DNA from 4 places in the Quatrionicoccus australiensis genome. Region 1 is predicted to be linked to each of the others. Evidence: riboswitches for the same ligand, from Rfam matches in the RefSeq annotation. Region 1 holds a riboswitch; each other region holds the start of a gene.
The links. A riboswitch is a leader RNA that binds a small molecule or an ion and turns the genes downstream of it on or off. The one in region 1 is predicted to bind cobalamin.

Region 1 (2,191 bases):
ACGCCCGCCAGCCGCCTCATGTCCGCCTGCCACCTCGCCCAAGTCAATGTCGCCCGCGCCAAGGCCGAGATGGACACGGACGTCATGCGCGGTTTCATGGATCAGCTCGACGCCATGAACCAGCTCGCCGACCAGGCTGACGGCTTCATCTGGCGCATGCTCGGCAGCGGCGGCGACTACACCTCGATCCGCCCCTACGCCGACCCGCTGGTGATCATGAACGTCAGCCTGTGGCGGGATGTCGGCTCGCTGAAAAATTACGTCTACAAGACCGTCCATATGGACACCATCCGTGCCCGCCACGCCTGGTTCGCCAAGATGAACGAAATCCAGCTCGCACTGTGGTGGGTCCCCGCCGGCCACTTGCCGACGGCGCAGGAAGCGAAGGAAAAGCTGGAGCTGGTGCGGCGGTTTGGGGCGACGCAGGAGGCGTTTACGTTTGCCCAGGTTTTTGCGGCACCGGGGTGATACAACAGTCCTTCAAGACCCCGGTCAGTTAGCCAAATCAGGCTGATGATGATTGATTCAACGCCAATTCCATCGCCCCCGCCCGCCCCTCCTGATATCCTCTCGCCTTCGTATCTCCGGGTGTCGTTCGGCCTTGCCGAACGGAGAATCGGGAAGGCGGTGCAACTCCGCCACGTGCCCAACGCTGTAAGGAGGATGGGCGATGCACAGGCCACTGGGGTAACCCGGGAAGGCGCATCGTTCGCTTGATTCCGAGTCAGAAGACCGGCCGGGAGATGATTGAATTGGCCAGCCCTGGTCGGGCGGTGCCGTTTTTCCAGAAGGGGAATCCATGGAAAACCCGTCCTTGCCGCAGGCGCCGGCTTTTTCGGACGCCGAGCGGGCGGCCGTTTATCACGCCATTTTCAGCCGCCGCGATGTGCGCGGCCAGTTTTTGCCGACGCCGGTGCCCGATGACATCCTGAGCCGCATCCTGATGGCGGCGCATCACGCGCCGTCGGTCGGTTTCATGCAGCCGTGGAATTTCCTGCTGGTCCGTTCGGATGAGGTGAAGCAGCGCGTGCATGACGTCTTCCGCCAGGCCAACGACGAGGCGGCGCGGATGTTTCCGGACGAGAAGCGCGAGATCTACAGCAAGCTGAAGTTGCAGGGCATCCTCGAGTCGCCGCTCAACCTGTGCATCACCTGCGACCGCACGCGCTCCGGCCCGGTCGTGCTCGGCCGCACGCACATGCCGACCATGGATCTCTACAGCAGCGTGTGCGCCGTGCAAAACCTCTGGCTGACCGCCCGTGCCGAAGGACTAGGCGTCGGCTGGGTCAGCATCTTCCACGAGAAGGCCTTGCAGCAGGCGCTCGGCATCCCCGAGCACATCGTGCCGATCGCCTACCTGTGCATCGGTTACGTCAGCCATTTCAACGAGCGGCCGGAGCTGGAAAAGGCCGGCTGGCTGCCGCGCCTGCCGCTCAACGACCTGGTTTATTTCGAGCAGTGGGGCGCGGGCGATTCCGGGCAAAATTCGGAGTTGACCGCTGCGCTGGCCGATTTGCAGGCAGACATCCAGGAGCGGGGTATTTTCCCGAAATGAGTGCCGGATTTTCCGCCGGCGAGCGGCAAGACATGCTGGCCCTCAAGGGCGTCGGCGCGACGGTGATCGGCCGTCTGGAGCAACTCGGTTTCACGGCCCTGAGCCAACTGGCCGACGAAGATCCGGCCGTCATCACGCTGCGCATCGCGCAAATGATCGGCTCGACCTGCTGGCACAACAGCCCGCAAGCCCGCCAGGCGATCACTTCGATCATCGCTTTGGCCGGGGCGAGGCGGACATGAGCCTGCCCATCGAAACTGCCGGCCAACTCGCCGGCATCTTCGCCATGCCGCTCGCGGCGCTCGCCGCCGTGCTGCTCGACAGGGCGCTCGGCGAAGTGTCGCGCTGGCATCCGCTGGTCGGGTTCGGCAATCTGGCCGCCTGGCTGGAAGGCAAAATGAACCGGAATTCGCTGTTGACCGGTAGCCTGGCCTGGCTGCTCGCGGTCGGCCCCTGGGTGGCGCTGGCTTTTGCCCTGCGGCCGCTGGCGCCGTTCGCGGTCGATGTCGTGCTGCTTTATTTTGCGCTCGGCGCGCAGAGCCTGGGCGAACATGCCGAGGCCATCGTTGCGCCATTGCAGGCCGGCGATCTGCCGGCGGCACGGCAGCGCGTCGGCTGGATCGTTTCGCGCGAGAC
Region 2 (2,191 bases), 1.9 Mb from region 1:
CTGATACCGGTCAACTGCTCGATGAAGGGCGAAATCGACACGCCGGGATTGACCAGCTGCTGCCACTCACGCACGGAACCGTCGGCATCGACCTCGACGATGCCGATTTCGGTGATGCGGTCAAAGGCGGCGGTGGCACCGGTGGTTTCGAGGTCGACGAAGGCGAGGGGTTTGCGGTGCATGGCGGGGCGGAAATCGGGACAGGCCGCGATGATACCGCCAGAACGGGCAAGCCCGCTGTTGCTTACTTCTCGCTCTTGCCGTGCATCACCATGATCGTCTGCTGCATGATGGCGCACAGCGTTTCCTTGCCGTCCTTGCAGGCATAGACCTCGGCCTTGGTCACGATCAGCGTGCGTCCCGGCCGGACCACCTCGCCGCGGGCAACGAGGGTCTCGCCATCGGCGGGAGCGACCAGGTTCATCTTGTATTCGACGGTCAGTACCGAGGCGCTGGCCGGTACCACGGTCATTGCCGCGTAGCCCGCCGCCGAGTCGGCAATCATGCCGACCACGCCGCCATGGACGTAGCCATGTTGCTGCTCGACGCCTGCCCAGTGCGGGATGTGGATTTCCGTACGGCCGTGTTCGATCAGCGGCAGGCTGGCGCGAATCAGCTGCATCGCGTTTTGCCTGGCAAAGCTGGCGGCGACGCTGGTCTTGAAGTCGGGGTTGGCAATGTGCGCCATGGTTTGTCTCCGTTTTTTTGGTCTTGGGCCGGACTCACTTTAGAGTGGCGTTGACGTATACGTCAAGCTTGGCTTGCTTACCGTATTTAGTGGTTTGTCTGGTTGAATCTACTGCATGTAGTGTTTTTTGCTTGACGTCATCATCGCGCCCCCTTTAGACTGCCGTCCATTGAAGGTTCCCCGCAAGGGGATTGAAAGGGAATCCGGTGCCAGGTCTTCGACCTGTATCCCGGGGCTGCCCCCGCAACTGTAATCGGCGAGCGTTTCGCCACCCCATGCCACTGGATGCGTCCGGGAAGGCAGGTGAAACGCGCTGAGCCGAGAGCCAGGAGACCTGCCTCAATGTGTCCTTTTTCATGATTTTGGGGCGGGGTGTCCCTGACGAGAGGTTTTTGCGTGGTCTCTTGCCGTTTGTCCGTTGTGTCGAGCCGTGTTCGGGATGCTTCCCGTTGCACCGGTCGGCCTGCGCCAGCGGCCCGCGCACTCGGTTCTCCGCCCCCCGATACGGAGAATCGCCTTGCAATCCAATGTCCAGTCTCTCTCTGCCGCTAATCAGTTCGCGGTAGCTGCCCTGCAGGTCATCCGCCGCAACGGCGCGCTCGTCGCCTTCGATCCCGACAAGATCGCGGTTGCGCTGAGCAAGGCTTTTCTCGCCGTCGAGGGCAGCCAGAGCGCGGTGTCCTCGCGCATCCGCGAACTGGTTGCCCGCCTGACCCAGACCGTGGTCAATTCGCTGACCCGGCGCTCGCCGGACGGCGGCACGGTGCATATCGAGGACATCCAGGACCAGGTCGAACTGGCGCTGATGCGCGCCGGCGAACACGATGTTGCCCGCGCCTACGTGCTTTACCGCGAACGCCGCGCTGCCGAGCGGGCGGCCAGCCAGCTTGAGGAAGTCAGCGTTGCCGAACTGCACGTGCTCGACAACGGCGTGCGCCTGCCGCTCGATCGCGCGCTGCTGCTGAATAATTGCGAAGCCGCCTGCTTCGGTCTCGGCGACGTGGTGTCGGCCAGGACGATCTATGAAAGCGCCTTGAAGAATCTCTACGACGGCGTGCCGCTGGCCGACGTCTACCAGGCGCTGATCCTCGCCGCGCGCACGCTGGTCGAGCGCGAACCGGCCTACAACCAGGTCACCGCCCGCCTGCTGCTGGCCAGCCTGGGGCGTGAAGTGCTCGGCCGGGCAGTGACGCTGGATGAGCTCGCAACGGTCAACGCCGAATATCTGCCCGTTTTCATCAAGCAGGGCATCGCCGCCGAACTGCTCGACTCGCGCCTCGCCACCTACGATCTGCCGCGCATTGCTGCTGCGCTGAAACCCGAGCGCGACCTGCAGTTCGGCTATCTCGGCCTGCAGACGCTGTACGACCGCTACTTCCTGCACATCGAAGGGCGGCGCATCGAGCTGCCGCAGATTTTTTTCATGCGTGTCGCGATGGGCCTGGCGCTCAACGAAATCGACCGCGAAGCCCGCGCCATCGAGTTCTACGACCTGATTTCCAG
Region 3 (2,191 bases), 280 kb from region 1:
CAGTAGTTCATGTCGCGATTTCGGAAATGAAAACGGGTGGCAGAAACTCTGCCACCCGTTGAAGATTGGCCCCCGCAAGTGCCGTCAGGCCGGCATCCTGAACCTGAGTCCAGAGTGGCTACGTTCCTTCCGCATCAGGCACGCTCGACGAAGAGCACGCACAACAGCGGATTGACGGTCCGCAACCGATGCCAATTAGCATTGGTTCAAGGAATATATGGCCTTAACAAACACCGCAGGGGACACTCGGCGGATAGCGCCGGGATCAGCAGGAATTGATCAGAGATCCAGTTGCTGCTGGGGCGCCAGCACGGTGTCTATCCGTGCTCCCATGTCGTCGATTCTACGCTTTGCTTCGGAAGTATCAACCGCTTCCGCAAAGCTTTTTTCGCCACTGCGGGAATCCCCGGAAAGCAGCTCGTGCGCGATGTTCAGCGCGGCCATGACGGCAACACGCTCGGCAATGGTGCTCTTGGTGCGCTGGGCGATTTCGCGCATCTTGCCGTCGACCAGATCGACCGCCAGCAACAGCGCATCGCGCTCCTCGGCGGTGCAGGCCACGCGATATTCGCGGCCCATGATCTTGACATCAAGGAAATTGGTCTCGGCGCTCATCTCAGACATCCTCGGGCAGCTTGTCGACCAGGCCTTCGAGGCGTTCGCGCGCCGCCGCCATGGTCTGGCGCAAATGCAGGCGCTCGACCTCGGCCGCAGCCATCTGGTTCTTCAGTACTTCGTTCTCGGCACGCAACTGCTGAACCAGGGCAACGACCTGTTCAACCTTGCCTTCGAGTGCTTCGAGTTCGCTATTCATGGCCCGGACTATAAATGTTAAAAGCCCGCATGGTCAAGGACTAAGCCTTTATTCTCAAAGTAGTTTGTAGAAGGACAAACTGTAATTTTTGCTGCGCAGCAATACGTCACAAGGTAGAATGCGCGCCGTTACAGGTGCTGCGTACGGAATCTCCAAGCGCAGTTAAACGGGAAAGCGGTGCGTCTCCATCGAGACCATTCCGCTGCTGCCCCCGCAACGGTAAGCAAGTGCGGGCGCGTCATCAGGCCACTGGGTGCAAACCTGGGAAGGCGACGCGTCAAGACTTGCAAGCCCGGATACCGGCCTGGACACCAACGGAAGTGCCACGGGGCGGTGGTGCCGGTCCCCGACCTGAATTCACTCCCCACACTTCCTTTTCAATGCTGTTCCGACGTGCGGGGACGCCTGTCGGGAAAGGGAAATCATGAATTCACGTCTCAAGCCTTTGGCGGTGCTGCTGCCCGCTCTTTTTGCCATTCCTGCCGCTGCCCAGCAATTGGCACTCCTCGACGACGTGGTCGTCACCGCGAGCCGTTTCAGCGACTCCTCGCTAGCCACGGCATCGAACGTAACGACCATTACCCGCGAGGACATCCGCGACTCCGGCGCCCAGACGCTGCCCGATGTCCTGCGCTACAACGCCGGCCTGCAGGTCACACCGCTATACGGCTCAATTGGCGCCGACACTTCAATCGACATGCGTGGCTTTGGTGAAGGTGCCGCCCAGCGCACCCTGGTCCTGCTCAACGGCCTGCGCCTGAATCCGCTTGATACCTCAAACGTCGATTGGGGCCTCATTCCGCTCGACAGCGTCGAACGCATCGAAATTGTCAGCGGCAGCGCCGCCATCCTTTACGGCGACAACGCGGTCGGTGGCGTAATCAATATCATCACCGGCAAGCAGCGTGACGGCGCCAGCATTCAAGCCGGTCTCGGCAGCGACAATGGCCGCCAGCTATCGGCCAGTATCGCCAGACAAGTCGACAAATTCGACCTGGCCCTCGCCGTCAACCATCAGGCAACAGACGGCTGGCGGAAGAACAACAAGCAGGAACGCAACAATCTTTCTGGCCGCCTGGGCATGCGCTTCGACCGCGGTGAAGCTTTCGTCGATATTGGCTGGTCAGCACTGGATATCGGCCTGCCCGGCTCGTTGAGCAAGGCGCAATATGAAAATGATCCGCGCCAGGCAGCCACCAACGACAGCTACGCCGAACGTCGCACCGCCTTCGTCCGTCCCGGCATTACCTGGCGTCTCGCTGATAGCTTGAGCTTCGCCGCCGAACTCGGCTACACGGAGGTCGACAACACATCCTGGATTTCCGATTGGGGTTCCTTCGACCGCCGCAAGACCAACACTGTCTCGTTCACGCCGCG
Region 4 (2,191 bases), 1.9 Mb from region 1:
GCGTTCGCGCGTCACCGAAGCGCCCAGCCAATAGCCGATGAAGCCGGCGCCAAGTGCTGCCTGCAAGGCGAAGAGCAGCGAGGCGATTTCGCCGCTCGCCGGTTCGAGCAGCGGCGAAAACCACGGCCGGTAACCCGGCGCAATCTCGCTGATCGCTTCTTGCGCCTTGTTGTCGGCGCCGCCGAAAGCTTCGCCGGGGACGCCGTCCGGACCGATTGCCGGCGGCGCGGCGAGCCACAGCGGCAGCACGGTCAACAGCACGACGGCAGCCAGAATCAGCAAGTTGCGCAGTTTCATGCCTTGACCTCGCGTTGACCGAACAGCGGTAGTTTTTGCAGCTCTTCGGCATTGAATCGGCGCAGCGCATTGACCACGAGCACGGTGAGCAGGCCCTCGCTGATCGCCAGCGGGATCTGGGTGATCGCGAAAATGGCGCCGAACTTGGCAAACGAGCCGGCAAAGCCGCCGGCCGGATCGGGAAAGGCCCAGGCGAGCTGGATCGCTGTCGTTACGTAGGTCGCCAGGTCGCCGAGCGCGGCGGCGGTAAAGACGCAGGCGGAAAGCGGCAGGGCGAGGGCGCGGCCGGCGCGGAACAGGCCGGCGGCGACGAAAGGCCCGACGATGGCCATCGAGAACAGATTGGCGCCGAGCGTGGTCAGCCCGCCGTGTGCCAGCAGCAGGGCCTGAAAGAGCAGAACAACGAGGCCGACCGGCACCATCGCCGCCGGCCCGAACAACAGCGCGCCGAGGCCGACGCCGGTCGGGTGCGAGCAACTGCCGGTCACCGACGGCAGTTTCAGCGCCGACAGCGTGAAGGAAAAGGCGGCGGCGACGCCGAGCAGCATGCGCTGTTCCGGCTGCGCCTGCAGTTGCCGGCGCAGCGAACGCACGCCGAGTGCCACGAAGGGCAGGGCAGCCAGACTCCAGCCGAGGGCGTGCGCCGGCGGCAGGAAACCTTCCATGATGTGCATGACTTCATCCCCGAAGCTAAATTAAAACGCCGGGGTATGACAGGTGAGATCGGAGGACAGGCCGGATTGGGACCATGGGTGCACGGGCACGCAGGACGCAGCAACGGCGAATCTTCAGACCCTTCCCAGAACCCCGGAGAATGGTGCGACACAAGCATCGGGCCGGTCTTCTGACTCGCCTTCATCCTTCTCCACCAACCTTCCCATGCAATGCACAGTGGCGTGGGGTGGAGTCGTCTGGCTTACAGCAGCGGGGGCTGTGCCGGAATGGAGGAACGTTGCTGGGCAACGTCTTCTTCACCGGCTTCCCGTTTCATCCCGGCCTGCGCTTGCAAACCGGGATACCCGAATGGCGCGGATTATAGTCACGAAAACCGGATGCCGGACAACTTTTTGTTTTTGCCGCCATCCGGACCGGCGTCAGGCGATAAGGATATTTTCCGGCTTGCCTCTTACAATCGAGCATTCGATTTTTCTTATGGAGTTAGCCATGCGTCGCCTGCTGATCAGCCTGATCTGCCTTCTCAACACCGCACTGGTACAGGCCGACGACTGGGTCAGCCGGCAGCAGGTGACGGGCAGTTTTGCCGACGTCAAGGAGACCGTGGTGATGGCCATCGAGAACCGTGGCCTGGTCATCAACTACACCTCGCACATCGCCGACATGCTGGCGCGTACCGGTGCCGATATCGGTGCCGGCCGCAAGATATTCGACGAGGCCGAGATCATCGAATTCTGCTCGGCCGGCCTGTCGCGGAAGATGATGGAACTCGATCCGCACAACATCGTGATGTGTCCGTTCGCGCTTTCCATCTACACGCTGCCGGGCGAAGCCGGCAAGGTCTGGCTGAGCTACCGCCGGCCACAGGGCAAGGCGGCGCCGCTGGTCAATGAACTGCTCACAGGGGTTGTCGCCGAGGCGGTGCGCTAGTCTCGTTTTACCCCCGCAGCGCCGGCGTATGTGTGCCGGCACACGGAGCCGCTGCTGATCGCCGGAGAGAATGGCGCATGCCGTTTTGACCGGCGCTCTCAGCAGGCAGGCCAATGAAATTCAGGGATTACTACCAGGCCATGGGCCTTGAACGTACGGCGAGCGCCGAGGCGATCAAGAAGGCTTATCGCAAGCTTGCCCACCAGTATCACCTCGATGTGTCGAAGGACCCGGCGGGTGAGGAAAAATTCAAGGCACTGGCCGAGGTCTACGCGACGCTGAAAGACCC

Region 2: it holds a riboswitch for cobalamin, as region 1 does, so the genes downstream of both, KI612_RS11440 (ribonucleoside-diphosphate reductase subunit alpha) here and bluB (5,6-dimethylbenzimidazole synthase) in region 1, are expected to answer to the same signal.
Region 3: it holds a riboswitch for cobalamin, as region 1 does, so the genes downstream of both, KI612_RS19975 (TonB-dependent receptor) here and bluB (5,6-dimethylbenzimidazole synthase) in region 1, are expected to answer to the same signal.
Region 4: it holds a riboswitch for cobalamin, as region 1 does, so the genes downstream of both, KI612_RS09590 (energy-coupling factor ABC transporter permease) here and bluB (5,6-dimethylbenzimidazole synthase) in region 1, are expected to answer to the same signal.

What each region holds. Positions count from the first base shown of each region.
Region 1 is NZ_CP075188.1:126,811-129,001, reverse strand. Features, by position in the region: gene KI612_RS00615 (DUF3291 domain-containing protein) at 19-468, shown strand; cobalamin riboswitch at 570-755, shown strand; gene bluB (5,6-dimethylbenzimidazole synthase) at 800-1,555, shown strand; gene KI612_RS00605 (hypothetical protein) at 1,552-1,797, shown strand; gene cbiB (adenosylcobinamide-phosphate synthase CbiB) at 1,794-2,191, shown strand, end outside.
Region 2 is NZ_CP075188.1:2,372,368-2,374,558, reverse strand. Features, by position in the region: gene KI612_RS11450 (3'-5' exonuclease family protein) at 1-182, opposite strand, end outside; gene KI612_RS11445 (PaaI family thioesterase) at 245-688, opposite strand; cobalamin riboswitch at 845-1,044, shown strand; gene KI612_RS11440 (ribonucleoside-diphosphate reductase subunit alpha) at 1,206-2,191, shown strand, end outside.
Region 3 is NZ_CP075188.1:4,022,492-4,024,682, forward strand. Features, by position in the region: gene KI612_RS19010 (EVE domain-containing protein) at 1-11, opposite strand, end outside; RNA gene ssrS (6S RNA) at 66-245, opposite strand; gene KI612_RS19020 (cell division protein ZapA) at 280-615, opposite strand; gene KI612_RS19025 (hypothetical protein) at 617-814, opposite strand; cobalamin riboswitch at 930-1,136, shown strand; partial or broken gene KI612_RS19975 (TonB-dependent receptor) at 1,239-1,682, shown strand; gene KI612_RS19030 (TonB-dependent receptor domain-containing protein) at 1,809-2,191, shown strand, end outside.
Region 4 is NZ_CP075188.1:1,996,523-1,998,713, forward strand. Features, by position in the region: gene KI612_RS09585 (energy-coupling factor ABC transporter substrate-binding protein) at 1-297, opposite strand, end outside; gene KI612_RS09590 (energy-coupling factor ABC transporter permease) at 294-971, opposite strand; cobalamin riboswitch at 1,115-1,335, opposite strand; gene KI612_RS09595 (DUF302 domain-containing protein) at 1,462-1,902, shown strand; gene KI612_RS09600 (DnaJ C-terminal domain-containing protein) at 2,016-2,191, shown strand, end outside.